3 regions of the Paenarthrobacter nicotinovorans genome follow, and region 1 is predicted to be linked to each of the others. Evidence: riboswitches for the same ligand, from Rfam matches in the RefSeq annotation. Region 1 holds a riboswitch; each other region holds the start of a gene.
What was found. Region 1 has a riboswitch for glycine ahead of gcvP (aminomethyl-transferring glycine dehydrogenase). Riboswitches for the same ligand answer to the same signal wherever they lie in the genome.

Region 1 (9,679 bases):
GTGTGCGAACCTGGCTGTCACGGCACACTTGATGGCATGACGAATTCCGAACCCGCCACCACGCAGCACTCCACGGTTGAGGACTGGACCGCAGCCCTGGCAGAGTCGAGCGGCTCGCCCGGGGGCGGCGCCGGCACCGGGGTGATGCTATCCATTGCGGCTGCCTTGACGTCAATGGTGGCCGGGTACACGGAAGCCGAGGGGCAGCAGCGTGACGAGCTTTCCGCTATCCATGCCAGGGCCCGTGAGCTCAGGGAAGCGGCTCTCCGGCTCGCGGACGAGGACGCATCTGCCTCCAACGCCTTCGGGGCTGCTTTCCGCCTCGACCCCGGACCGGAACGCGAAGAAGCCATCCACCAAGCCTCCGTGGACGCAGCCAAGGCCTCCGCCGTCCTGGGTGAACGGGCAATCGACGCCATTGAAGATCTCGGCTGGCTCGCTTCCCACGGGAACCCGGCCCTCGTCGCCGACGTCGTGGTGGGTTTCGGTGCGCTGCGGGCCGCCATAGCGGGGGCGAGGACCAACGTGAGCTTCGACCTCGCTTCCCTGACCTCCGCGGGGACTTCCCTCGAGGAGGTCAGGGATCAGCAGCCTGGGCTGTGGACAACGGTCGGCCGGCTCAGCGACGCCCTGGAGCGAATCGACCAACTGACTGCCGGCGTCGACACGAAGGCGGCACCCACGGAAGCGGTGTAGCTTCCCTTATTGCGCTCTGGGAACCTTGCGCAGTACGACGGCGGCCATCACTGCTGCTCCTGCCATCAGTACCAGCCCAATCGCCGCGGTGATGTGGACGCCGGAGTTGAAGGCTATCCGGGCGGCGGTGGTCAGTGCCTCCGACAACTGGGCGGGGAGCCCGGATGCCGCGTCAACCGCACCTGCCAGAGTCTCCCCGGACTTCCTCGCCGCCTCTGTGGGCACACCGTCGGGAATGACGAGGTTGTGCTGGTAGGACGCGGTGAGGATTGAACCGAGCACGGCTGTTCCCAGGAGGGAACCGAGTTCGTAACCGGTCTCGGAGATGGCCGAGGCCGCCCCTGATTTGTCTGCCGGCACGGACGCCAGGATGAGGTCGTTGGAGATGGTCTCCGCTGCACCCACGCCGACGGCCAGGACCGTCAGGGCTGACAGGAGGAACACCGGTCCGCTGCCGTGGTCACCCACGACGGCCACCAGGTAGCCTATGGCGCTCAGTGTCAGTCCGCCGGCCACCACGAAGCCGGGCCGTACTTTCTTGACCAGCGGTACTACGAGCAGGCCGGCGATGACGGTGGCCAGGAGGGCCGGGATCATGGCGATGCCGGCTTCCATGGGGGACTGCCCTTCGACCAGCTGCAGGTGCTGGGCAAAGAAGTAGATGAACCCCGTCATGGAAAACAGGGATAGCACGTTGGCCACGATGGCCGTGCTAAAGACCTTGTTCTTGAACAGGGAAACATCCAGCATGGGGCTTTCGATCCTTTGCTGGCGGCGGACGAACAGAATGCCCATCACCAGGCCAAAGCCCATGAAAGCAGCAGCTGACGCACCGAAGCCGTGGACCGCGAATTCCTTGATGCCGTAAACGAAGGGCGCCATGGTGACCACGGACAGGACAATGCTGGACACATCCACCCGGCCGGGGTTGGCGTCCTTGGACTCGGGAATGAGTACCCGGCCAAAGGCAAGGAGTGGCAGAAGCAGGAATGCTGCTACCAGGAAGACGGCGCCCCACCAGAAGTGCTCCACCAGCCAGCCGCCGAAGATGGGACCAAGGGCTGCGCCGCCGGAGAATCCGGCAGCCCATACAGCGATCGCGAGCCGACGGCGGTTGGGGTCGGTAAAGATGTTCCTTATCAAGGACAACGTGGATGGCATCAGCATGGCGCCGAAGACGCCGAGTGCAGCGCGTCCGGCAATAAGCCACTCCGCGGACGGAGCGAATGCCGTAGCAGCCGAAACCGCCGCGAAGCCTGTGCTGCCGATCAGAAGCAACCGGCGTCGTCCGATCCGGTCACCAAGGTTGCCCATGGAGACCAGGAGCGCAGCGAGCACCAGCGGGTAGGCGTCAACGATCCACAGGAGCTGTATGCCGCCCACGTCCAGGGAGCGGGCGATTTCCGGCAGGGCAAAAGTGAGCGCGGTGTTATCGACGGCCACCAGCAGCACCGGGAACATCAGCAGTGCCAAGGCCGTCCAGTCGCGCCACGGTGCAGCCGGGCCCGTCAAGGGGGCGGCGGAACGGGGTGCTTGGGTTGAGGACGGCGAGAACATGCCTTTTACTGTACCGTCCAGACGGTATAGTTACAAATTCAACCCCCGCAATTCTTTAGGGAATGATGTACACATGCCACGAAAACCAGTTGCCCGGGACGCCGTCCTGGATGCCTACGAATCCCTCCTGATCGAGGTAGGGGAGCGGGCCGCTACCCTGGATGCCGTCGCCAAGAGGGCCGGTGTCTCCAAGGGCGGGCTGCTGTATCACTTCCCCAACAAGGAAGCCCTGATCAGCGCCTTGCTGGAACGCCTGGACGAGTTGGCGCAGGAGGACATTGAGCAGATGAAGGCCGCGCCGGACGGTTCGGCCGCCTACTTCATCCGGTCCTCCCTCTGGGCCGACACCCCCATGGACAGGGCCTTCGTTGCCGCCACCAGGCTCGCTGAAGTAGCCCATGAGGAAACGCGGCGGCGCTTCGCAGGAATCCAGCAGCAGTGGCTTGATGTCCTGGCCGAAGACGTAGGACCGGAGATCGCCAAGGCCGTCAGCTACATGGGCGACGGCCTTTATTTCAACGCGATGTTCGAGGGCGGGCAGGGGGCCGGCATCGCCGGTCGGGAGGCCGACGTCGAAATCCTGCTGGGGGTCCTGGACCGCCTGCGGAAGTGACTGCTCATCCATTTGCCGCAGGGCCTTGCACGTAGGACAATTAAGCCTTGTGGCGTGCCCAGCGTGGCGCCCACAGACAACTGAACATGCCTTTGATCTGCGGCGGGAGAGTCCTGCAGGCACGTGATGCAGGCGCCGTAGGAGCAAACCCTCCCCAGGAATCTCTCAGGCCCACGCACCGCCGCGGCGAGGCAACTCTGGAAAGCAGCAGGCACTCCACGCCATTGACGTGGGATGCTGTGCTCACCGACGGTGCAAGCGATTCGTTGTGCGGACAACACGCGGAAACTCTCAGGTCCAATACAGAGCGGGGAGGAACCCGAGCCGCTGTGGCGTACCCAAACGCCGCCCAAGTATTGGAGTTCCTTCGTGACGGTTAGTTCTGCCTCCACCACCTTCGTCGATCGGCATATCGGCGCCCGCCGCCAGGCCGACATTGAGACCATGCTCAAGTCCGTTGGCTACGACTCTGTTGACTCGCTGGTCGACACTGCCGTTCCGAACGACATCCGCCAGGACGTCGCCCTCACCTTGCAGAACGCGCTGAGCGAAGTCGAGGTCCTGGCCGAGCTGCGCAAGCTCGCCTCCAAGAACAAGACCGCGGTCCAGATGATCGGCCAGGGCTACTACGACACCATCACGCCGCCGGTCATCCGCCGCAACATCCTTGAGTCCCCGGCCTGGTACACCGCTTACACCCCGTACCAGCCTGAAATTTCGCAGGGCCGCCTTGAAGCACTCCTGAATTTCCAGACCATGGTCCAGGACCTCGTTGGCCTGCCTATCGCCAACGCCTCGCTGCTTGACGAAGCAACCGCCGTGGCCGAGGCCGTCCTCATGATGCGCCGCGCCAACAAGAACAAGGCCGTGCAGGACGGCAAGACTGTGCTCGACGCAGACTGCCTCCCGCAGACCATCGCCATCGTCAAGGGCCGTGCTGAAGCCCTCGGCTTCGAGGTTGAGGTTGCCGATCTTTCAGCCGGCCTTCCGGAAGGTGCCATCAACGGCGTCGTCCTCCAGCAGCCCGGTGTTTCCGGCCGCGTCTTCGACCACTCCGCCGTCATTGCCGAGGCCAAGGAACGCGGCGCACTGGTCACCGTTGCCGCCGACCTCCTTTCCCTGACGCTCATCACCCCTCCGGGTGAGCAGGGCGCTGACATCGCCGTGGGTTCCGCCCAGCGCCTGGGTGTCCCGCTCTTCTTCGGCGGCCCGCACGCGGCCTACATGGCCGTCCAGAAGGGTCTCGAGCGTTCCATGCCGGGCCGTCTGGTGGGCGTTTCCAAGGACGACGCCGGTGTCCCCGCCTACCGTCTGGCCCTGCAGACCCGCGAACAGCACATCCGCCGCGAGAAGGCCACGTCCAACATCTGCACCGCGCAGGCGCTGCTGGCCATCGTCGCTTCGATGTACGCCGTCTACCACGGCCCCGAAGGCCTGAAAGCGATCGCCGAGACCGCCCACAGCCACGCCCGCACGCTCGCAGCGTCCCTGAAGGCTGCCGGCGTCGAGGTCCTCCACGGTTCGTTCTTCGACACCCTCACGGTCCGCGTCCCGGGCAAGGCAGCAGAGATCGTCGCCGCCGCCGAGGCCAAGGGCATCAACCTGCGCGGCATCGATGCCGACACTGTTGGCATCTCCGTTGATGAGACGACTACGTCCGACATCGTCGGCCGCCTGCTCGATGTCTTTGGCGCTTCGGTCACCGATGCCGCCGAGGACTTTGCCCTGGAGGCTTCCGTTGAGCGCACCAGCGCATTCATGCAGCACCCGGTGTTCAACACCCACCGCTCCGAAACCCAGCTCCTGCGCTACATCCGCAAGCTCTCTGACCGCGACCTCGCGCTGGACCGCACCATGATCCCGCTCGGTTCCTGCACCATGAAGCTCAACGCCACTGCCGAGATGGAAGCCATTTCCTGGCCGGAGTTCGCCTCCATCCACCCGTTCGCTCCGGATTCCCAGACCGAGGGCTGGCGTGAGCTCATCAGCGACCTCGAAGCCCAGCTGACCGAAATCACCGGCTACGACCAAGTCTCCATCCAGCCCAACGCCGGTTCCCAGGGCGAGCTCGCAGGCCTGCTGGCCATCCGCGGCTACCACCTGTCCAACGGCGATGACCAGCGCAACGTCTGCCTCATCCCGGCGTCCGCGCACGGCACGAACGCTGCCTCGGCAGTGCTGGCCGGCATGAAGGTCGTGGTGGTGGCCACCGCTCCTGATGGCACCATCGACCACGTTGACCTGAAGGCCAAGATCGAAGCCCACCGCGACGCCCTTTCGGCCATCATGATCACCTACCCGTCCACGCACGGCGTGTACGACGCCGACGTCCGCGAAGTCTGCGATGCCATCCACGAGGCCGGCGGCCAGGTTTACATCGACGGCGCCAACCTCAACGCACTTGTGGGATTGGCCCAGCCGGGCAAGTTCGGCGGCGACGTCTCGCACCTGAACCTGCACAAGACCTTCTGCATCCCGCACGGCGGCGGCGGACCGGGCGTTGGCCCGGTTGCTGCCAAGGCACACCTGGCGCCGTTCATGCCCGGTGACGCGGCATCCTGGACCGAAGGCAACGATGTCCCGATTTCGGCATCCCGCTTCGGTTCGGCCGGTGTCCTCCCGATCTCCTGGGCGTACGTGAAGCTCATGGGTGGCCAGGGCCTGACCGAAGCCACCAAGTCCGCGCTGCTGGCTGCGAACTACATCGCATCGCGCCTCAACGAGCACTTCCCGGTGCTCTACACGGGTGAAGGCGGACTCGTGGCCCACGAGTGCATCCTGGACCTGCGTGAACTGACCGCGAAGACCGGCGTCACGGCCGAGGATGTGGCCAAGCGTCTCATCGACTTCGGCTTCCACGCCCCCACCCTGGCCTTCCCGGTTGCGGGTACCTTGATGGTGGAGCCCACCGAGTCCGAGGACCTCGTGGAGATTGACCGCTTCATCGAAGCCATGATCACCATCCGCAAGGAAATCGACCAGGTGGCCCACGGCGACTTCTCCGTGCAGGATTCCCCGCTTCGCCGGGCGCCCCACACGGCTGCCGCCGTCGTAACTTCTGATTGGGACCGCGCGTACCCGCGCGAGCAGGCCGCCTTCCCGGTCCACCACCTCAAGCAGGACAAGTACTTCCCGCCCGTTGGCCGCATTGACGGTGCCGCGGGCGACCGCAACCTGGTCTGCTCCTGCCCACCGATCGAAGACTTCGAAAACTAAGGACTCGTCATGACTGAGAACTACACAGCCCTTTACGAAGAACACAAGAAACTTGGCGCGTCGTTCACCGACTTCGGTGGCTGGCAGATGCCGCTCAAGTACTCCTCCGAGTTGGCCGAGCACCACGCAGTCCGCAAGTCCGCAGGCCTGTTCGACCTCTCCCACATGGGCGAAGTCTGGGTCACCGGCCCCGAAGCCGCAGCCTTCCTGGACTACGCCCTGGTGGGCAAGATCTCGGCCATGGCGGACGGCAAGGCCAAGTACTCGCTGATCTGCCAGGAAGACGGCGGCATCATCGACGACCTCATTACCTATCGCCGTGGTGCCGACAAGTTCCTGGTGGTGCCGAACGCCGGCAACGCCAAGGTTGTGGCTGACGCTTTGCTTGAACGCGCCGCCGGTTTCGACGTCGTGGTTGACGACGCCTCCGCCGAGACGTCCCTGATTGCCGTGCAGGGTCCGCTCGCCGAAGCCATCCTGCTGCGCCTGGTTCCGGCCGACCAGCACGCGCTGGTCACCGGGCTCAAGTACTACGCCGCAGTTGAGGTGACCTTCCTGGTGGCAGGCAGCGGCCAGGACCTTCTCCTTGCACGCACCGGCTACACGGGCGAGGACGGTTTCGAGATCTTCGTACCCAACGAATCCGCTGCCGCGCTGTGGCAGGCAATTGCCGCCGTCGCCGAAGAAGGAGAACTGGTTCCGGCCGGCCTTGCCTCCCGCGATTCCCTGCGCCTGGAAGCCGGCATGCCGCTCTACGGCAACGAGCTCTCCCGTGAAGGCAACCCCTTCGCTGCAGGGCTCGGAGCCGTGGTGGCGCTGTCCAAGGAAGGTGACTTCGTTGGCAAGGACGCACTGGCTGCGTTGAAGGCCGACGGTGCCGGTTCCACCACGGGACGCAAGCTCGTGGGCCTCAAGGGCCTGGGGCGTCGCGCCGGACGCGGCCACTACCCGGTCCTCAAGGACGGCGCGGTAGTCGGCGAAGTGACCTCCGGCCAGCCCAGTCCGACCCTCGGGTACCCGGTAGCGTTGGCATATGTCGACGTCGAACACACCGAGCTTGGAACCGCGCTGGACATTGACCTGCGTGGCAAGAGCGAGCCGTTCGAAGTCGTCGCACTGCCTTTCTACAAGCGCCAAAAGTAGCGAGTTTTTGTACAGCTAATGACCCCATAGCCCAGCTATAAAGGCATTAGCTGTACAAAATCTCCACGTTTTTCATTTCGACCACGTAAAGGAAACAGAATGCCCAAAGTAGCGCCCGAACTTCAGTACTCCGACGAGCACGAGTGGGTCTCCCGCGGCGAGGGGAACTCGGTGTCCGTCGGGATCTCCGAGGTTGCCACCGACGCACTGGGTGACATTGTGTACGTTGACCTGCCCGAGGTCGGTTCGACTGTGACCGCAGGCGCGACCTGTGGCGAAGTTGAATCCACCAAGTCCGTCTCCGACCTGTACTCGCCCGTCACCGGCGAGGTCACGGAAATCAACGACGCCGTTGTTTCGGACCCGGCCCTGATCAACAACGACCCCTACGGCGCCGGCTGGCTCTTCAAGGTCGCTGCTGAGTCCGACGGCCCGCTGCTCTCGGCAGAGGAATACGCCTCCAAGAACGGCGGCGACCTCTCCTAAGGTCCGCGCTCCGGCACGGAACGAGCGTGCAGGGCGTAGCGTTTGTAGTAACTGAATAATTTGCGACGCCGGGTTGCCGCCTTTGGGGGCCATCCGGCGTCGTGCTTCGGTCGTCTTCCGCCACAAGCGGGGGAGGCCATCCGGCAGGACCATCTGCCGGACCGTTTCAAGCTGTATAAAAGGGATCCCGGCTATGGCTGTTGGTGTTTTCGATCTGTTCTCTGTGGGCATTGGTCCGTCGAGTTCCCATACTGTGGGGCCGATGCGGGCCGCCGCTGTGTTCGCTGGTGAGTTGAAGGACGCTGGTGTCCTGGACTCGGTGGCGTCGTTGCGGGTTGATTTGTATGGTTCGTTGGCGGCGACGGGTCGTGGTCACGGAACCATGACGGCGACGTTGCTGGGCTTGGAGGGCTACCACCCTGAATTGATCCTTCCCGAGGAAGTGGAGGAGCGGCTCGCGACGATCGCTGAGAGCGGTGTGCTGAACCTTGCGGGGGCATCCGGCGGGGGTGTGGAGTTGCCGTATGCGGTGGAGGATATGGTGTTGCATCCGTTGACGGTGTTGCCGCGGCATACGAACGGGATGAAGTTCGCCGTGGCTGATGCTGAGGGAAACACTGTGCATGAGGCGACGTTCTTTTCGGTTGGTGGTGGGTTCATTGTCCGTGAGGGTGAGGAGGACGCTGCGCGGCAGGAGTTGGAGGAGTCGAAGAAGGAGTTGCCGTTGCCGTTCAGGACGGCGGCGGAGTTGTTGGGCAGGTGTGCGTCCAAGGGGTTGGGGATTTCGGACATCATGTTCATCAATGAGCGGGCGTCCCGGTCTGAGGAGGAGATCCGGGAGGGTCTTTTGCATATCTGGTCGGTGATGGAGGCCTGTGTTGAAACCAGTTTGAAGCGTGAGGGTGTGTTGCCTGGCGGGTTGCGGGTCCGGCGTCGTGCTCCTGATTGGTTGGAGCGGTTGTTGAAGGAGGACAAGGACCGGAACGATCCGAAGTATTGGCAGGAGTGGGTGAACCTGATTGCTTTGGCGGTCAATGAGGAGAACGCTTCTGGTGGGCGGGTGGTGACGGCGCCGACCAATGGTGCTGCGGGGATTATTCCGGCGGTGTTGTATTACGCGTTGAATTACGCTCCGGGCATGGATCAGGCCAGTCAGCAGGACAGGGATGATGTGGTGGTGAAGTTCCTGCTCGCTGCTGGTGCGGTGGGTGTGTTGTATAAGGAGCAGGCGTCGATTTCGGGTGCTGAGGTGGGGTGTCAGGGTGAGGTTGGTTCGGCGTCGTCGATGGCTGCTGCGGGGTTGGCTGAGGTGATGGGTGGTTCTCCGGGTCAGGTGGAGAACGCTGCGGAGATCGCGATGGAGCATAATCTGGGGTTGACGTGTGATCCGATCGGGGGGTTGGTGCAGATTCCGTGTATTGAGCGGAACGCGATCGCGGCGGCGAAGGCGATCAACGCGGCGAAGATGGCGTTGTGGGGGGACGGGACGCACCGGGTTTCCCTGGACGAGGTGATCGTGACGATGCGTGAGACGGGCAAGGACATGTCCGATAAGTACAAGGAAACCGCGATGGGTGGCCTCGCCGTCAACGTCGTCGAATGCTGAGTCTTTTTACTGTCAGTGCGTAGTGCCATGCTGTATCCATGAGCGGGGGATACGACAGGGATTTTTTGCGGGCACGCCTTGAACTGCCCAGTCCGTCGGCAACGACGATACTGCTGGACTACACCCACTTCTCCGTGCGTTTCCGGGCCGCCCGGAAGCTCGCGGCGATCGTGGGGGTCAACATCAGCGGTGCAGAACTGAACCCGTTGGCGCGGGAAGGAACCTGGCACTTCGATGACAGGATCCCCCGGGAACAGCAGGCGGGTCCGGACGTCTACAAGAACAACGCCTTCGATCGCGGCCACTTGGTGCGCCGGCTGGATCCCGTCTGGGGGGACGCCGCCACTGCCAAGAAGGCCAAC
Region 2 (9,679 bases), 1.1 Mb from region 1:
CGGCGACCCGGGCGGCCAGGCTCAGGGCCCTGGTTTGTCCGTCGGCCATGGCCAGCGCGGTGGTCGGCCAGACCTGGGACCCACGCCCGCCGCCGTCGTCCAATGCCTTCAGCAGTTCAACCTCGGTGACCTCGCCCGGGGCGGAGAGGACGAACTCGTCCATGACGCTGCCGTCAGGCCCGGCGCCGTCCATCGGATGAACGTGGATGCTCAGGATGTTGGTCTCCAGACGGGCGAGTGACTGGGTGATCCTCTGCAGGGATCCGGGTTGGTCCAGCACGAGGGTCCGCGCCCGCCACAGGGCAGGCGCCATGTTCAGCTTGTGCCGGTGGCGGAGTGCCGGGGCGTGCAACCAGCGCCTGAGGACCTTCGCGGCGGAGGGCTCGGCAACCCAGATCACCAGGACGGTCGCGGTCACGGTGAGCAGCAGGACCTTGGCCAGGTAGGGAAGATGGGTTTCCACCACCGCTGCATGGACCAGAAGTTCAATGGGAAGCATGACCGCGATGTTGGCCAGGGTCAGCCTGGCCTTGGGCGGTTCGGGCAGTTGGCCGCAGACATCGCACAGCAGGTCCGCGGTAACGGGGGTCCTCGGGTTGCGCTTCATGGTTTCATGCTGCCCCGCGCCTGTTTCGAACCCGTTGCTGGTGCGTCACGTTCCGGCTACTTCCGGGTAGCCGGCTGTTCCTGCCCGGTGAGTGGCCCATGTATCGGGGCGGACAAAAGTAAAGCCCGGCACTCCCTCAGGGGTAGTACCGGGCTCTACGTGGCCAAACGTGAAAGACCGCAACAACAGGGATGTGCGGCGGGCTGTCCTAGCGGATGGAGTCGTCGTCCAAGTCCCGGGCATTTCCGCGGGCGGCGGGTGCATCCTTCAAGAGGTCGCGGATCTCGGCAAGCAGCGCGGTGTCGGCCGGAAGCGGCTCTTCCTCGGGCTCCTCGGTGGAGAGGCGGTCCTTGACCAGTGAGTTGATCTTGTTCATGGGTGCCACGAAGATGAAGTAGACCACGGCTGCGGTGATCACAAAGGTCACGAGTGCGGTGAGCACGGCGCCGAAATCAACAAAGGTGGCGGGGTTGTTTTCCCAGATCTTGAAGCCCAGGCCTTCGGCGTTCATGCCGCCGGCGGCGGCAATCACCGGGTTGATGATGTGGTTGGTGAAAGCTCCGACGAGTGCGGTGAATGCACTGCCGATAACGACAGCGATAGCCAGTTCGATCACGTTTCCGCGAAGTATGAAGTCCTTGAAACCCTTAAACATGGATGGTCCTCCGGTTGGGTGCGTTGTCTGCCTCAGCAGGAATCAAACTACCATTCCGGTGTTTCCAGTGGGGGTCAAGTGACCAGGGAGGAAACTTGACCCCACTCAGTGCGGGACGGCGCCCCTGAGGATCAGGCTGTAGCTTCTTCGAGTTCGAAGCCTGACACGCTGGCGCCCTTTCCCCGGTTGACCATCAGGGCCAAGAGGTCAAACACCACAGTTGCTGCGGCAACACTGGTGATGTCGGCATGGTCATACGCCGGTGCCACTTCTACGACGTCGGCGCCCACGATGTTGATGCCGTTGAGTCCGCGGAGCAGTGCCAGGAGCTCCCGGGAATGCAGACCACCCATCTCCGGGGTGCCGGTGCCGGGTGCGTAGGACGGGTCCAGGACGTCGATGTCGATGGAAACGTAGACGGGGGTGTCGCCCAACCGCTGCCTGACCTGGTCGATCGCCGCCGGGACGCCTATGACATCCAGGTCCGAGCAGCGAATGATTTGGAAACCGAACTCGTGGTCGCGCAGGAAGTCGTTGCGGTCATACACAGGACCACGGATACCCACATGCATCGACTTGTCTTCCAACAGCAAGCCCTCCTCGAACGCCCTCCGGAAGATTGTTCCGTGCGTGACCGGCTGGTCGAAGTACGTGTCCCAGGTGTCCAGGTGGGCATCGAAATGGAGTAGCGCCACTGGTCCGTGCACTTTGTTGAGCGCCTGCAACATGGGGAGCGCGATGGTGTGGTCGCCGCCGATGGAGATGAGTTTCCTGTCCTGGCTGATCAGCGGACGGGCTTGCTCCTCGATCTCGCGGATGGCACGGGCGATGTCATAAGGAGTGCAGGCGATATCCCCTGCATCCACGACCTGGACTTCGTTGACTGGCTCCACATCGAGCTCCGGGTGGTAACCAGGGCGCAGGAGGCGGGAGGCTTCGCGGACTGCGGCCGGACCAAACCGGGCCCCTGGGCGGTAGGAGGTACCGCCGTCGAACGGTACGCCGACAATGGCAATGTCGTAGTCGGGGACGCGGTCAATCTGCGGCAGACGGGCAAAGGTACCCAATCCTGCGAAGCGGGGAACCTTGGTGGCATCGACTGGTCCGACGGGCTGGTGAGTGGTCATGACAGGGATCCTTCGGTTACTTTATTCGGCTCCGGGGTGCCCGGATTCTTACGGGAGGTGAGTTCTGAAAGGGATTTGTTGGCCGTTTCCGGCGCGAGCAGGAAGGTCGCCACCAAACCGACCAGGGAGATCACGGCGCCGATGAGCAGGGAACCGGCGGCGCCGAAGCTCACTATTGCGATGGGCATCAGGTAAGTGCTGGCGGCAGATCCGATGCGGCTGATGGCGGTACCAAAACCCACTGCCGTTGCCCGCACTTCGGTGGGAAAAAGTTCGTTGGGGTAGACGACTTCGAGGAAGCTGGAGGCGCCGGAAGCCAAAGCGAATACGGCCAAGGCGATGAACAACGGCGCGGCCTGGACGTCGGGAATGAAAGCCGGGATGGCCAAGGCCACCACGATGACCCCGAAGCTCCAGAGAAGCAGCCGGCGTCGGCCGATTCTTTCCACCAGCCACAGTCCGGGGATGCCACCGACAACAAACAACATGGAAATCAAGAACGATCCTCCGTAGAGGTTGGCGTCTCCGTGCATTCCGAAGGATGCCAGAAGGTCAGGGGCGAAGGTGTACACAGCAAAGAGTGGGATCACCTGGGCTGTCCAGAAAATGGAAACAAACAACGTCCGCTTCCAGAACTGGCCCCGGAAAATGTCCAGGAGCCTGCCTTGCTTCGCCGGTCCCTCGCTGTCGGAAGCGATATCAGCCAGCCCATACTGCTGTCCGTAGACCTTCTTGATGACTGCATCAGCCTCCTCACGGCGACCACGTGACAGCAGCCAGCGTGGCGACTCAGGTGTCCCGAGCCGGCACAGCAGGGTGATGATGGCGAAGATCGCCGGGCTGGCGACCATCCAGCGCCAAGCGTCCGGCCCCATGTCGCGGAGCAGGAATCCGACGGCGTAGGCGACCGCTGCGCCAACAGCCCAGACCACAAAGGTGGCCCCAAGCAGGCGGCCGCGGTGCTTCTTGGGCAGGAACTCTGCCAGGAGCGACGTGGCGATGGGGTAGTCGGCGCCGATGGCCATCCCCAGGAAGAACCTGCACAGGACTACTTGCCAGACCTCAGTGGCAAAGCCGTTCAGCAGCGAGAAGACGGCCAGTGCTATGAGGTCGGCAATATACATTTTGTGGCGGCCGATCTTGTCCGTGAGCCACCCGAAGACGGCGCCGCCGAAGAAGATGCCTACCAGGCTGGCGGCACCGATCAGTCCAATTTCCCCGGTACTCAGCTGCAGTCCGGGGGTCATTGTGATCAGGGCGATGCCGATGATCGACAACGCGTAGCCATCGATGAACGGACCGCCGGAGGCGAAGAACGTCAGCTTTTTGTGGAACGCGGTCAGTGGGGCATCGTCAATGAGGTTGCTTGTTGCGCTCATTGCAACCCTCTCTCGTGAGTGCTCTTGGGGAGCGGGGAAGTAGTCATTCAATTCTTGGGTGACCGGCGTCACTCCGACTATCTGTAGATCGACTACAAATGATTAAGTTGCATATACATTTGTCTAAACGGTGCTGGCGACCATCCGGCACACCCCGGGAGGCCAAGGCATGGCAATCACCGTCGCTGAACTCGTCGCCGAACCGCAGCTGGGCCTGACAATCCTGGCCGGCTCGGCAGGAATGGATAACCGCATCACGTGGGCTCACACCTCGGACCTGCCCCGGCTCTGGGAGTGGGTCACGGGCGGCGAACTCATGATGACCAACGGCCTCTCCATCCCGGCGGACGCTGACGGGCAAGTGGCGCTCGCGGAGGCCCTGATGGACAGCGGTGCCAGCGCCCTGGCCATCGGAGAGAAGATGCACGCGCCGACCCTGACCGCGGAATTCCTGGCGGCGTGCGATCGGCTCCCCTTGCCCCTGGTCAACATTCCGTATCCGTTGCCGTTCATCGCGATCGCCAGGTCGGTTGCGGAGTCCTCGCTGCTCGAAGAGTCCCGTCGGCTCCGGCAGACGGCGCGCGTCTATGATCTGCTCCGCACCGCAGGTGCCTCCGAGGACCATTGGCAGAGCCTCGTACAGCGGCTGGCGACCGAGTTGGACGCGGACCTGTTCGTCGTGGATCGCCGCTGCCTCCATCCCTGGCACCCCGATGGGAAGGCACTCCCGGAGTTCCTCGCTGATGCCTGGGCGCCGTCGTCGGGGCAGGTGACCCCTGCCGGGAAGAACTTCCAGTGGCACCGTGTTCGGGGCAGGCACGTCCTGACCATGGATATCCCCACCCACGCGAATGCGCTTTTGGTGGTGCTGCCCAACAGCGAACCGCACCCGGACGCCGTCGTGCTCCTGCACGCCGCAACCGTGCTGGGACTGCAGCTTTCGCGCATCGTCCTATCTTTGGAAGGCCGCCACCGCCTGGCCGGCGAGTTCCTGCTCCAGGCCTTCGACGGCAGGCTCGGCACGGCGGACATGGAAAGCAGGCTGGCAGCTTTCGAGGTTCCGGCACAGGGCTTCGTGGTCGCCTCGATCTCAGCCGACGACGGCGACCGGCTGGCGAACGTCCACATCGAACTGTGGCGGCACGGGGTTGCGTCGGCGTCGTTGAAGCGGAACAACAGGTTCCATGTGGTGGTCCCGGCGGACACGGCAGAAGAAGTTCTGGTCCATTGCGCCGGTGTGGATGCCGCGATCGGGATAAGTGCGCCGGCAGCCGTTGCGAATATCCAACGCGCGTTGCAGGAATCCCTCTGGGCGCTCGGTTCGGCCCGGGCCAACAAGCTGGGTTTGGCCCGTTATGCCCAGGGCCCGTCCTGGTTGGGCCTGACCGGGGTTGAGGAGGGAACGGCTCTGGTCCGGCGGTTGTTGGGTCCGGTTTTCGACTACGAGCAGAGCCAGGAAGGCGATCTCATTGTCACGTTGCGGACGTATTTGGACTCGCAGCGGTCCTGGCAAAAGACGGCGGCAACCCTGTTCACGCACCGGCAAACCATCATCTACCGGATCCGGAAAATCGGTGAGCTGACGGGCCTGGACATGGGTGAAACCTCCACGGTGGCCCAGCTCTGGTTCGCCCTTCAGATCCACGAGGCCATGCACGGGTAGGGGCCGCTTGCTTGCACTTTTGCGAAACCCCACGCTATGGTGTGAAGCGTGTCACTCGCGTGACACAACGCTTTTGATCTGCGGCGGGAGAGTCCTGCCGGTACATCCAGTCAGGCGCCGTAGGAGCAAATCCTCCCCAGGAATCTCTCAGGCCCATGTACCGCCGCGGTTAGGCAACTCTGGAAAGCAGTTCGGGTAACCGGGCTCACCGACGGTGCAAGCAGGCAACCATTCCTGCGGAATCTCTCAGGTCCAATACAGAGCGGGGAGGAACCCACATCATCGTGGCGCTCAGTGGGCGCCTGAATCATGGAGTTCCTCTTGACTGTTCAATCAACCCCCACCGCTTTCGCGGACCGGCACATCGGCGCCCGGCGCCAGGCCGACGTTGACACCATGCTCAAGGCCATCGGCTACGACTCTGTCGACGGCCTGGTGGACGTAGCCGTCCCCGATTCCATCCGCCAGGACACGGCCCTGAAACTGCAGGATGCCCTCACCGAGGTGCAGGTCCTCGCCGAACTGCGGAAGCTCGCATCCAAGAACAAGACCGCGGTCCAGATGATCGGCCAGGGCTACTACGACACCGTCACGCCCCCGGTCATCCGCCGCAACATCCTGGAAGCTCCCGCGTGGTACACGGCCTACACGCCGTACCAGCCGGAAATTTCCCAGGGCCGCCTTGAAGCGCTCCTCAACTTCCAGACCATGGTGCAGGATCTCACCGGCCTTCCCGTGGCGAACGCTTCCCTGCTGGATGAAGCCACCGCGGTGGCCGAGGCCGTGTTGCTGATGCGCCGGGCCAACAAGAACAAGACGGCCAAGGATGGCAAGACTGTTTTGGACGCCGACCTCCTTCCGCAGACCATCGCCATCGTGAAGGGCCGTGCTGAGGCGCTGGGCTTCGAGGTGGAGGTCGCGGACCTCTCCGCCGGTCTGCCCGACGGCGACATCAACGGCGTCGTCCTCCAGCAGCCTGGTGCTTCAGGCCGGGTTTTCGACCATTCCGGCGTCATTTCCGAAGCGAAGGAACGCGGCGCACTGGTCACCGTGGCCGCGGATTTGCTGGCGCTCACCCTCATCACGCCCCCGGGCGAACAAGGTGCCGACGTCGCCGTCGGAACTGCGCAGCGCTTCGGTGTTCCGCTGTTCTTCGGCGGCCCGCACGCGGCCTACATGGCCGTGCGTGAAGGCATGGAGCGGACGCTCCCGGGCCGCATCGTCGGTGTCTCCAAGGACAACGCCGGCGTCCCCGCCTACCGCCTCGCGCTGCAGACCCGCGAGCAGCACATCCGCCGCGAAAAGGCCACCTCCAACATCTGCACGGCACAGGCATTGCTCGCGATCGTCGCTTCGATGTACGCCGTCTACCACGGCCCTGAAGGCCTGAAGGCGATCGCCGAAACCGTCCACGGCCACGCCCGCGTCCTTGCCACTGCACTGCAGAAGGCTGGCCGCGAGCTCGTCTCAGATTCCTTCTTCGACACCCTCACCGTCCGCGTCCCCGGCAAGGCGGACAAGGTCATCGCCGCCGCCGAAGCCCGCGGCATCAACCTGCGGATCATCGACGCCGACACCGTTGGGGTTTCGGTTGATGAAACCACGACGCCGGAAGTCCTCTCCGCGGTAGCCGTCGCCTTTGGTGCCGGTCCGGTGGGGGACGCCTCCGGGTTCGAACTGCCCGAATCCGTAGTCCGCACCTCTGATTTCCTACAGCACCCGGTGTTCAACACGCATCGTTCAGAGACGCAGCTGTTGCGCTATATCCGCAAGCTGTCCGATCGGGACCTCGCGCTGGACCGCACCATGATCCCGCTGGGCTCGTGCACCATGAAGCTCAACGCCACTGCCGAAATGGAAGCCATTTCCTGGCCGGAGTTCGCCTCGATCCACCCGTTCGCTCCGGACCACCAGACGGCCGGTTGGCGCGAACTGATCGAAGACCTGGAAGCCGACCTCACCGAGATCACCGGCTACGACCAGGTCTCCATCCAGCCGAACGCCGGCTCCCAGGGTGAGCTTGCCGGGCTCCTGGCGATCCGCGGCTACCACCTGTCCCGCGGCGATGAGCAGCGCAACGTGTGCCTCATCCCGGCCTCGGCCCACGGCACGAACGCTGCCTCCGCGGTGCTGGCCGGAATGAAGGTTGTCGTCGTGGCGGCGGCATCCGATGGCACGATCGACCACGACGACCTGAAGGCCAAGATCGAGGCCAACAAGGACGCGCTCTCCTGCATCATGATCACGTACCCGTCCACGCACGGTGTGTACGACGCCGACGTCCGCGAAGTCTGCGATGCGGTCCACGCAGCCGGTGGCCAGGTGTACGTTGACGGCGCCAACCTCAACGCGCTGGTTGGCTTGGCCCAGCCGGGCAAGTTCGGTGGCGATGTCTCGCACCTGAACCTGCACAAGACCTTCTGCATCCCGCACGGCGGTGGCGGTCCGGGCGTTGGCCCGGTCGCAGCCAAGGCACACCTGGCACCGTTCATGCCCGGCGACGCGAACAGTGATTCTGCCGAAGGCGGCGTCGCGATCTCGGCCTCCCGCTACGGTTCCGCCGGCGTCCTGCCGATCTCCTGGGCGTACGTGAAGCTCATGGGTGGCCAGGGTCTGACCGAAGCAACCAAGTCCGCGCTGCTGGCCGCGAACTATGTTGCCTCCAGGTTGGATGAGCACTTCCCGGTGCTCTACACAGGTGAAGGCGGACTTGTGGCTCACGAGTGCATCCTGGACCTCCGCGAGCTGACCGCGAAGACCGGCGTCACCGCTGAGGACGTAGCCAAGCGCCTCATCGACTTCGGCTTCCACGCCCCCACGCTGGCCTTCCCTGTGGCGGGAACCTTGATGGTGGAACCCACCGAGTCCGAGGACCTGGCCGAGATCGACCGCTTCATCGAAGCCATGATCACCATCCGTGCCGAAATCGAGCAGGTGGCCAACGGTGATTTCACTGTTGAGAAGTCGCCGCTGCGCAACGCGCCGCACACGGCTGCCGCCGTCGTCAGTTCCGATTGGGTCCGCGACTACCCGCGTGAGCAGGCCGCCTTCCCGGTCCACCACCTCAAGCAGGACAAGTACTTCCCGCCGGTAGGCCGCATTGACGGTGCCGCAGGCGACCGCAACCTGGTGTGCTCCTGCCCGCCCCTTACGGACTTCGAAAACTAAGGACTCCTGAGATGACTGAGAACTACACAGCCCTGTACGAGCAGCACAAAAAAGCCGGCGCTTCCTTCACGGATTTCGGCGGCTGGCAGATGCCCCTCAAGTACGAGTCCGAACTCGCCGAGCACCACGCGGTCCGCAACGCAGCCGGCCTGTTCGACCTCTCCCATATGGGCGAAGTCTGGGTCACCGGCCCCGACGCCGCAGCGTTCCTGGACTACGCCCTGGCGGGCAAGCTGTCCGCGATTGCGGTGGGCAAGGCCAAGTACTCGCTGATTTGCAACGCCGACGGCGGCATCATCGACGACCTCATCACGTACCGTCGCGCTGACGATAACTTCCTGGTGGTCCCCAATGCGGGCAACGCCAAGGTGGTTGCGGCGGCACTGAAGGAGCGGTCAGCCGGCTTCGACGTGCTGGTTGACGACGCCTCCGCCGAGACGTCTCTGATTGCCGTGCAGGGCCCAAACGCCGAGGCGATCCTGCTGAAACTGGTACCCGCCGAGCAGCGCTCCTTGGTGACGGAACTGAAGTACTACGCGGCGGTGGAGGTTTCCATCACGTTCGACGGCGGCACCCAGGACCTGCTGTTGGCCCGCACGGGTTACACCGGGGAAGATGGCTTCGAGATCTACATCCCGAACGTTGATGCCCCCGGTCTGTGGGAAGCGCTCCTGGAAGCAGGCGAAGGCCACGGACTCATCCCCGCCGGCCTTGCCGCCCGCGACTCCTTGCGCCTCGAAGCCGGAATGCCCCTCTACGGCAACGAACTCTCCCGCCACGTGAACGCCTACGCCGCAGGTCTTGGCCCGGTAGTTTCCCTGGCCAAGGAAAGCGACTTTGTTGGCAAGGAAGCACTCGCCGCGATCAAGGCTGCCGGTGTGGGATCCACCATCGGCCAGAAGCTCGTGGGCCTCAAGGGCACCGGCCGTCGTGCCGCCCGTGCGCACTACTCCGTTCTCAAGGACGGTTCCCTGATCGGTGAGGTGACCTCGGGCCAGCCAAGCCCGACGCTCGGTTACCCGGTGGCGTTGGCCTATGTCGACGTCGAACATTCAGCGGTTGGCACCATCGTGGACGTTG
Region 3 (9,679 bases), 160 kb from region 1:
CCTGGTGGACCGTGATGCGTGGATCAAGTACCTGCGCGAACACAACCCGGTGTCCCCGGACTTCGGGCGCCGTTCGGTTGCCGTCGCCAACTCGACGGCGGCCCAGGTGAAGGCCGGTGAGCCCATCACCCTGGCTGTTTCCAAGCTGAACCTGACGTCGATCGGCAGCCCGGCCAACGCCTCGCTGAACGCCGTCTTCGTGGACAGCAAGGGCGCCGCTGTGGCGCTCGGTTCCGTGCCGGTGACGGCAGGCGCGGCAACGGTGAACCTCAAGGTTCCCGCGGCGGCAGCTGCAGGTACCGGCACCCTGGTGCTGACCGCCGTCGAAAGTGGAACGGTGGTGAAGGCTCTGATCACTGTGGCGGACAGCGGACCGCAACCGCCCCAGTGCACCCCACCCACCAAGCCGTCCAAGTGGTACGACATCGCGGGCTGGCTGCGGTATGCCTTCGCCTGGTTGGACTACCAGAAGTGCTTGAGGGGCTGACCACTCCCGGCAAAAGCAACATAAGCAGGGCCCTCCACGCAGCCAGCGTGAAGGGCCCTGCTTTTGCGTTCGGGAAGCCTACTTGGTGGCCGGCTCCGGCTCGGCCGTCCTCTCAGCATCCCGCTGCAATTCAGCCTGGAACTCCGCGTAGCGTGCCAGATGCGCGGGCCGGCGCCGAAGGATGATCCACGCGACCCCCAGAATCACAAACCACACGGGGGTGGCGAGCAAGGCAATCAGGGTGTCCGGCTGGGTGGTAAGGGCCCACAGCACGAAAGCGAAGAACGCGAACACCACCCAAACCATCACCACGCCACCGGGCATCTTGAACGCTGACGACTCGTGCAGGTGTGGCCGGCGCTTCCTGAAGGCAAGGTAGCTGGCCAGGATGATCGACCAAACGAACACGAAGCACACCGCGGACACTGTGGTCACCATGTCGAAGGCCTTGCCAACGTCCTGGCCGGCGTACATGAGCACGACGCCGGACAGCAGCAGGACGCAGGACAGGAACAGGGCGTTGCGGGGTACTTTGCGTCCGGAGAGGGCGCCAAACACCTTGGGCGCGTCGCCCTCCTGGGCGAGACCAAACACCATGCGGGACGTGGAATAGATGCCGGAGTTGGCAGAGGACATGGCCGATGTCAGCACCACGAGGTTGACGATGGTGGCCGCTGCGCCGAGGCCTGCCAGGGAAAACATCGCGATAAACGGGCTGTGGCCGGCGGCGAACTGCGTCCACGGTGTGACGGACATGAGGATGATGAGGGCACCGACGTAGAACAGCAGAACCCGGATGGGGATCGAGTTGATGGCCTTGGGGAGGTTCTTCTCCGGGTCCTTGGCTTCGGCAGCGGTGGTGCCCACCAGTTCGATGCCCACGAACGCGAACACGGCGATCTGGAAACCGGCCACGAAGCCCATGAACTCGTTCGGGAAGAAGCCGCCATGGCTCCACAGGTTGGAGAAACCGGCCGGACCGGCGTCGGACTCGAAGCCGCTGAAGATCATGAACAGGCCAACAATGATGAGCGCAGCGATGGCCACGATCTTGATGAGCGCGAACCAGAACTCCGTCTCACCGAAGGCCTTCACGGTGGCCAGGTTCAGGAGCAGGAGAATGCCGATGGTGATGAGTCCCGGAACCCACAAGGGCAGGGAAGGCCACAATTCCTTGGAGTAGCCGGCGATGGCGATCACGTCGGCGATCCCGGTAATGACCCAGCAGAACCAGTAGGTCCAGCCGGTGAAGAACCCGGCCCAAGGGCCCAGGAGGTCAGCGGCGAAATCGCTGAAGGACTTGTAGTTCAGGTTGCTGAGGAGCAGTTCGCCCATGGCACGCATGACGAAGAACAGCATGAAGCCGATGATCATGTACACAAAAATGACGGATGGGCCGGCTGCGGAAATGGTCTTTCCCGAGCCCATGAAAAGGCCGGTGCCAATCGCTCCACCGATGGCTATGAGCTGGATGTGGCGGTTGCTGAGCTGGCGTTCGAGATGGGGTGAACCGGCACTCGCGGAAGGATGAATCGTCAAAGGAACTCCGTCGTTCAGGCGGCACAAGGTGCCGCATTGATTCGGGTTCCTCCCCGCTCTGTACGTGGACCTGAGAGTTTCCGCGGGCATGGGCCTGCTTGCACCTTCGGTGAGTCCGGTATGGCCGGACTGCTTTCCAGAGTTGCCTCGCCGCGGCGGTACATGGGCCTGAGAGATTCCTGGGGAGGGTTTGCTCCTACGGCGCCTGACGGGATGTACCGGCAGGACTCTCCCGCCGCAGATCAAAAGCGCGCACACCCTTGCGGGTGATGCAGCTCACACAGTAACGAAGGCTGGCAGGCAACGCAAGCCTGTGACGGCTAGAGGCCCAGGATGCTGCGGGCGATCTCGTCAGCGTCCCGCAAGGTCCGCTGGCCGCTGGCATAGGCCCGCCCGGAGCGGGGACGGGCTTCGGCGGCAATGGCATTGCCCCACTGCGACGCGGACAACTGCAAGCCCAGAACGTACATGTTTTCCGTGATGGATCCGTTGGCGGCAAGGGGACGGTAAGGGTGCGGCTCAACGTCCAGGCCGGTGGTTTGCATGGGCGTCCCCTCCACACTCATCATGATCTTGGTCCGCACCAGGCCGTCGGCCATGAGCTGCTCGAGCAGCGGAGAAATGTTGATGCCCACCCTGTTGGCGGGTGACATCGCTTCGATCAGGGTGCGTGCTTCAGCGGGCCCCTCGTGGACCCAGGGTGACGCCGCCCGGAACACTTTTGCGCCACGATCGACGCTGAACTTGGGGTCCGGTCCCACAAAACTCACGACGCCGGCACGCGCCAAGGCGGCCAGCTGCTCCGAACGCAGCGCAGGAGGTCCGCTGGCCAACCCTTCGACAAACGACTCGAACCAGCCGCGCAGCCCTGCCAGCCAGGACTCGTCGGTGATGCCGCCGTCGGCTACAACGGTCTTGAGGATGGCACGGCCGGTGTGGAGCGCGCCGATGGCCATCTTCACGGGGTCCGATTCGCCCAGCGCCGAACGCCGCGCGTCGTCGTCCAGGTACGCGGTGATCGCAGCATCCAGGTCACGCCGTGACGCGAACGTCCGGCCCGCCAACGGCGCCGCGAGCCCGCGCAGGTTCAAACGCCGTGATGCCACCACATGCTTTTCAACCAGGACCTCCACGTCGCTTTCCCAGTTTGCCGTGGTGTGGGCATGCGGTTGGAGCGCGTCTTCGAGGTCGGCCAGGAACTGCGCCGGGTCCTTGATCGCGGCCGGCTGGGACCGGGCCAGCGTCGAATAATAGGCCCACAGCGCGTCCCGGTGCAGCAAGGGCCACAGGTCATGGTCGAAGCCGGGCTGGATGCCTGCGGCCCGGAACCGGTCCACTGCGTCCTCGGTCAGGTAGCGCATGGTGATGCTGCGCGGGTAATAGCCCTCCAAACCGGCTTTGGCCCGGTACGGCGTTCCCCTGCGTGACGCGGCGATGATCCTGGGCTCCCGGCCCGAGGCCCGGTACTCCAACACCCCGGCACCGGGCGCTCCGGCTTCAAGGAACTTGCCGCCGCGGCCTTCGGTCAGCTGACCCATCACATCAAAGAAGTTCAAGCCCATGCCGCGGACAAGAACCGGCTCATTGTCCGGCACAACCTGCCAGTCAACGTCGGCGGGCGGTGCCGGCGGGAAGTACAGCAGGCCCAACTCGTCAGCTGCGCGCTTGAATGATTTCTGCTCCGGATTCAGCCGTGATTCGATGTGACCCAGAGCCAGCACCACCGAATCGACGGTGAGCGTGCCGCCGTCGACCAGTTCGACGTCGAACATCCCGTCCACGGGCCGCGCCGCAACGGCGAGCGTTTCATGGAAGGTGACTTCCACGCCCTCGGGCTTCCGCTCCAGCAACCCGGCCAGGGTTTGGCGCAGGTACCGCCCGTACAGCGCACGGCTGGGGAAATCGTGGGACTCGAGCGTGGCCAGCTCTGCCTTTTCGGCGTCGTTCAGCCCGGCACCGTCGCGACGCCGGGCCTCGCGCCACTGGTCGAAGGAACCACCCGCCAACGGTGCCGCCAATCCGGAATCCTCGGGGATGAGGGTGGGATAGAACGACTGGGTGTTCATCAGGTAGAGGCGCGACTGTTCCGGCTGCCACACGTGTCCGGAGCCGGCGGGGTACGGATCCACCACATGGATCTGCAGGGTGGCGCCTCCAGCTCTCTTCGCAGCCCAATTCGCGAGCAACCGTTCGAGGACACTGGTGCCCCGAGGGCCCGCCCCCACAAGGGCAACACGGTTGATTTGGGATTTAGCCACGCTCCAGCCTAACTTCTGCGTGACTTGCTTACCGTCGAAGTGTGTTGCTTGGATGGGGCGATGACCACCACAGAAGCTGATCCGTCGCCACTTTCCGGGAATGACACCGCGCCGGCCTCCGGACCGCGCCACGCGGCGGAGTCCGCACCTGAGCCCACGGATGAAAACGCCTGGCTTGAGGACATCCACGGCGAAGAGCAGTTGGCCTGGGTCAGGGAACAGAACGCCCGCACCGAAGAGCTGCTCGAAGACGCCGATTACGCGGCGGTCGAGTCCGGCATCCTGGAAGTCCTGGACTCCACGGACCGGATCGCCATGGTCAACAAACGCGGCGATTTCTACTACAACTTCTGGAAGGACCAGGAGCACCCCAAGGGCCTTTGGCGCCGCACCACCTGGGAGAGCTACCTCACCGAGGATCCCGAGTGGGATGTACTGCTCGACGTCGATGCCCTTGCCGCTGCTGAAGGTGTTGAGTGGGTGTTCCACGGCGCCGGTTTCCTCCGTCCTTCGGACGGCGCAGAGTACCGCTTTGCCATGGTTTCGCTCTCCCCCGACGGGGGCGACGCCGACCGCCACCGCGAGTTCGACGTCGAAACGCGAACCTTCGTGGACCCGGCAGCAGGTGGCTTCGACATTCCCACAGCCAAAGGCAACATCAGCTGGTTGGATGCCGACACCCTTCTCGTGTCCAGCACAGCTGAAGGCTTGCCCGCCACGTCGTCCTCCTATGCACGGACCGGCGTCAAGCTTCGCCGCGGGCAGTCGCTCGCGGACGCTGAGCGCCTGTTCGAAATTCCGGAGAACCACATGCTGGCCATGGTGGCGCACGATTCCACGCCCGGTTTCGAGCGGACCTTCGCCGTTGACTACATCGACTTCTACAACCGCAGTACGTGGCTGCTGCGCGACGACTCGTGGGTGGCCATTGACGTGCCCACCGATGTCAACATCAGCGTCCACCGCGATTGGCTGCTTTTCCGCCCCCAGGGCGACTGGGAAGCAGCGGGGGTCACGTACCCGGCCGGCTCCCTGCTGGCCGCAGATTTCGAAAGCTACCTGGCTGGCCCGGCCGAGCTGCTGGTCCTGTTCACCCCTGATGCCCACACGTCATTGCAGTCCTGGAGCTGGACCAAGGATTACCTGCTGCTGAACCTCCTCCGGGACGTCTCCTCCGAGATCAGGGTCCTGGATCCGTCGGCTGTTGACGCCTCGGGCTCGTGGGCCTCCACCGTCCTGGACGCCTGCCCTCCCCTGCACGACGTCAATGCCTACGCCGTGGATGATGAGGACGTCTCCGACTCCGGAGCCGGGAACGACTTCTGGTTGGTGGCCACAGGCTTCACGACACCCACCACTTTGACCCGGGGGACGCTTTCGCCTGCAGCAGCGCAGGACACGGCCGACGGTGACGTGGCTGACGGCGGCGTGGTGAGCGGTGGCGTGGTGAGCCGGCACACCGAAGTGAAGCGGTCGCCGTCGTTCTTCAACGAAGCCGCCTACGAGGTCCAGCAGCACTTCGCGGTTTCCTTGGATGGCACCAAGGTTCCGTACTTCCAAGTGGCCTCCAAGGACCTGGTACTGGACGGGGAGAACCCCACCCAGCTCTCCGGCTACGGCGGGTTCGAAGTTTCCCGTACCCCGGCGTACAGCGGGACGATCGGGCGCGCCTGGCTGGAGCGCCGTACTGCGGGCATAGCGTCCGACGACGGGGCTGCCGCCCACTCACGCGGCGGCGTGTACGTGGTTGCCAACATCCGCGGCGGCGGGGAGTATGGCCCCTCGTGGCACCGTGCAGCACTCCAGGAGAACCGTCACCGTGCCTACGAGGACTTCGCCGCAGTAGCCAAGGACCTGATCTCGCGTGGCGTGACCAGTCGTCGTCGCTTGGGCTGCGTGGGCGGCTCCAATGGTGGCCTGCTGGTGGGCAACATGCTGACCCAGTACCCGGAACTGTTTGGCGCTGTCTCCTGTGGCGTGCCCCTCCTGGACATGCGCCGGTACACCAAGCTCTCGGCGGGCTACTCCTGGATTGCCGAGTACGGTGACCCGGATGTGCCGGAACAATGGGATTTCATCCGGACTTTCTCGCCGTACCACCTGCTTCGGGACGGCGTGGAGTACCCCGAAACCTTAATCTGGACAGCAACCTCTGACGACCGGGTGGGGCCGGTGCAGGCCCGGAAGATGGCGGCACGGATGCAGGCCATGGGGATTCCGAACGTCTGGTTCCACGAAGCCCTCGAAGGTGGGCACGCGGGAGCCTCGGACAACCGGCAGGCTGCAGCACTGCAGGCACGGAGCAACCACTTTCTGTGGGTTTCCCTGGCCGGAAGCAACTGACGCCTGTTTCGATGGTTCCCTGCGCACAAGGCCACGCGCACGGCACGAATAGCAGCGGGACATCGAAACGGACACCCGGCTTTGGCGTGTTTTGCGCTGGACGGCAGGTTCTGCGTATCCTTGGTGGGCTAGCAATAGCAAAGGGAGACGTGCCAGAGCGGCCGAATGGGCTTCACTGCTAATGAAGTGTGGGGCACAACTCCACCGGGGGTTCAAATCCCCCCGTCTCCGCGAACAGGCCCCGGTTTTCGAACCGGGGCCTTTTGCGTTTAAGCGAGCCAATGGCCGTGGCAGCGCCCGTGGCGGCGGCCGTGGCAGCGCCAGTGTCAGCGCCAGCGACCAAGCCGGGACGCCCGCCGGCAGGGTTCAGGCGCGCTTTGCCCCGGCTGAGGTACCGCTGACCTCGGCTCCTGCGTGACGGTGGAGGGTCAGGCTGTCCACCGTACTGATGAGCATCAGGACGGCCATGGCGATGAAAGCACCCTTGTATGCCCCCACCTGGTCCGTCCCGAAAAGACCCGTGGCTTCGAAGAGGCGCAGGAACAAAGCTCCCACCGCGATCCCGGCCGCAGCTGCCAACTGAACGAGGGTTGCCGAGATGGCGTTGGCCGAGGGCAGCTGCCCCGGGACGATGTCCGCATATTGCACCGAAGCGTAGGCGGAAAAACCAATGGAGCGGAAGGCGCCGCTGAACAGCAGCAAAGCGAAAATCAGCGGTTCCGGTGTTTGGGCGTCAAGGAACGCGCACAAAGCGAACGTTACGGCGGAAGCGAACGACGCGAAGACAAGCACGGCTTTGAACCCGAAGCGCCTGATCAGTGGCGTGGTGGCAGGTTTGATCCCGATATTGCCGACGAAGACTGCCGCCACCATGACGCCGGCCTTCAGCGGGTCCCAGCCGAATCCAGCCTGGAACATCAGGGGCAACAAGAAGGGGACCGAACTGATGGTCAGCCGGTAGATGAAGCCACCGGTTGAGGTCGCCCGGAAAGTCCTGGTACCGAAGACGCTGAGGTTGAACAGTGGTACTTTCGCTTTCCCCATCCACCAGACCGCCCCTGCCAAGGACAGCACTCCGGCGGTTACCACCACTACAGCGAGGACATTGGATGCGTGGCCGCCCAAGGTTTCCAGCCCCACCACCAACGCCCCGACGCCAAGGGTGGTCAGCATCAGCCCGAACCAGTCAAGGCGGCGCTTTCCATCGAATTGCGTCCGAGGCACCAGCCGAAGTGCAGCGATGAAGGCTGCCAGGCCCAGCGGGATGTTGATGAGGAAGATCCAATGCCAGGAAAGGAACGTTGTGAGGGCGCCACCGACCATCGGCGCAAGTACCGGTGCGAGGAGCCCGGGCCAGACCAGATAGGCCGTTGCCCGAAGGAGCTCGGATTTCGGCGTACCCCGCAGGACCACCAGTGTCCCGACAGGAACCATCATGGCCCCGCCCATCCCTTGGGCCACCCGGCTGAGTGTGAGCATGGTCAGGTCGGTGCTCACGGCGCAGAGCAGGGAAGCAATGGTGAAAACGGCTATGGCCAGGCAGAAGATCCGGCGAGCGCCGAACCGTTCAGCGAGCCAACTGCTCAGTGGGATTCCCATCGCGACCGTCACCAAGTAGGCCGTCATGGTGATGTTGATGTCGGCCGGTGCGACTCGGAAGTCGGACGCAATGCTCGGAATAGCGGTGGTCAGGATAGTCCCGTCAAGGAACTCCATGAAAAACGTCGCGGCCACCAACAAGGCCAAGCGGGGGCGCCAACTGGTCTCGCTGGCTTCTTCGATGCCTGCGCTGGGTCTTGTGGTCATGGCTCCGGTCCAAGTTCGTCGCTGGTGCTCCACGAAGGCAGCAGGGGGCGTTTCCTCGATCCTATAGACCTGATGTGGGAGCGATCACAAAATGACGCTTTCCTACCTTCCGCTACCCCGCTTGCGCCAATGCAAGTGGGAGGACCGCTGCTGCGCCTGCCTGCCGCAAAGCCCGTGCCGATACCGTCATCGTCCAGCGACTGTCGACCAGATCGTCCACCAACAACACAGGCTGGCTCCCAATATCGGCAAGAGCCTGGGCAAGTTCAGGCCCGACCACCAGCCGGTCCCACACGCCGGCGAGCCTGTAGGCGCTATTGCCGCCACGCGCGCCGGTTGGACCACCGTGAGCCGGCTGCAGCTGCCCCAAGTACGGCATTCTGCCTATTCCGGCTATCCCCTGGGCCAGCGAATCCACTAGTTGCGGTTTGCTTCGCGACGGGATGCTGACGACGGCCACCGGGCGTCCGACGCCGCTCCACGGCGTTCCGCCCTCGGCGCCTGACCACTCCCTCAGGACCTGCACGCATGCCTGCAGCATCCCCTGATCTACGGCCCGGTCCGGCGCACCGGCAGCAAACAGTTCACGGAGGGCGCCGCCCCAGCCAAGGTCTGTCAGCCTGGCCAGGACACGTCCCTCTGCAACGCTTTCGTCGGGTTTGATCTTTCCCTTGACGGCAACACCGAGCCGGTCCATTCCGCTGGGCCATTGAAGGCGCGGCTCTATTGCGATTCCTGCCCGGCGAAGAGTCTGATCTGCCGCCTCCACCGCCGAGTCCGCCACATCCACAGGGAACCATCGGCCCGCACAGTTGTCACAACGTCCACAGGCGGCAGCAGTTTCATCATCAAGCACCGAGGTGATGTACTCCATCCGGCAACCGGCCGTGTCCTGGTAGACCACCATGGAATCCTGCTCATCCACCCGCGCCTCGGCAATGCGCGCATAGCGTTCGGCGTCGTAATTCCATGGCCGGCCGGTTGACCGCCAACCGCCGCCAACGCGCTCGACGGCGCCATCCACCGCCAAAACCTTCAAGAGCAATTCCAGTGGCGTCCGGCGAAGGTCCACGCGGGCTTCCAATGCGACGGTGGACATGGCTGTGCCGGCATCGCCGAGGACAGCCAGCACGGCAGCTGCCTTCTCCTCGGACGGCATGGATGCTGTAGCGAAGTATTGCCAGATCTCGCGGTCTTCCGACCCAGGAAGGAGCAGTACATCGGCATTGGCGGCGCCACGGCCCGC

Region 2: it holds a riboswitch for glycine, as region 1 does, so the genes downstream of both, gcvP (aminomethyl-transferring glycine dehydrogenase) here and gcvP (aminomethyl-transferring glycine dehydrogenase) in region 1, are expected to answer to the same signal.
Region 3: it holds a riboswitch for glycine, as region 1 does, so the genes downstream of both, cycA (D-serine/D-alanine/glycine transporter) here and gcvP (aminomethyl-transferring glycine dehydrogenase) in region 1, are expected to answer to the same signal.

Annotation. Positions count from the first base shown of each region.
Region 1 covers NZ_CP089293.1:920,023-929,701, forward strand. The annotation lists gene JMY29_RS04450 (cyclodeaminase/cyclohydrolase family protein) at 37-696, shown strand; gene JMY29_RS04455 (MFS transporter) at 703-2,253, opposite strand; gene JMY29_RS04460 (TetR/AcrR family transcriptional regulator) at 2,327-2,866, shown strand; glycine riboswitch at 2,960-3,057, shown strand; gene gcvP (aminomethyl-transferring glycine dehydrogenase) at 3,236-6,082, shown strand; gene gcvT (glycine cleavage system aminomethyltransferase GcvT) at 6,092-7,225, shown strand; gene gcvH (glycine cleavage system protein GcvH) at 7,325-7,711, shown strand; gene JMY29_RS04480 (L-serine ammonia-lyase) at 7,905-9,317, shown strand; gene JMY29_RS04485 (DNA/RNA non-specific endonuclease) at 9,356-9,679, shown strand, end outside.
Region 2 covers NZ_CP089293.1:4,125,656-4,135,334, reverse strand. The annotation lists gene JMY29_RS19240 (amino acid-binding protein) at 1-607, opposite strand, end outside; gene mscL (large conductance mechanosensitive channel protein MscL) at 816-1,262, opposite strand; gene speB (agmatinase) at 1,394-2,389, opposite strand; gene JMY29_RS19225 (MFS transporter) at 2,386-3,768, opposite strand; gene JMY29_RS19220 (PucR family transcriptional regulator) at 3,938-5,431, shown strand; glycine riboswitch at 5,506-5,604, shown strand; gene gcvP (aminomethyl-transferring glycine dehydrogenase) at 5,753-8,599, shown strand; gene gcvT (glycine cleavage system aminomethyltransferase GcvT) at 8,611-9,679, shown strand, end outside.
Region 3 covers NZ_CP089293.1:761,135-770,813, reverse strand. The annotation lists gene JMY29_RS03760 (ExeM/NucH family extracellular endonuclease) at 1-487, shown strand, start outside; gene cycA (D-serine/D-alanine/glycine transporter) at 566-2,026, opposite strand; glycine riboswitch at 2,173-2,271, opposite strand; gene JMY29_RS03750 (FAD/NAD(P)-binding protein) at 2,347-4,284, opposite strand; gene JMY29_RS03745 (prolyl oligopeptidase family serine peptidase) at 4,345-6,627, shown strand; tRNA gene JMY29_RS03740 (tRNA-Ser) at 6,771-6,858, shown strand; gene JMY29_RS03735 (MFS transporter) at 6,994-8,433, opposite strand; gene JMY29_RS03730 (RecQ family ATP-dependent DNA helicase) at 8,546-9,679, opposite strand, start outside.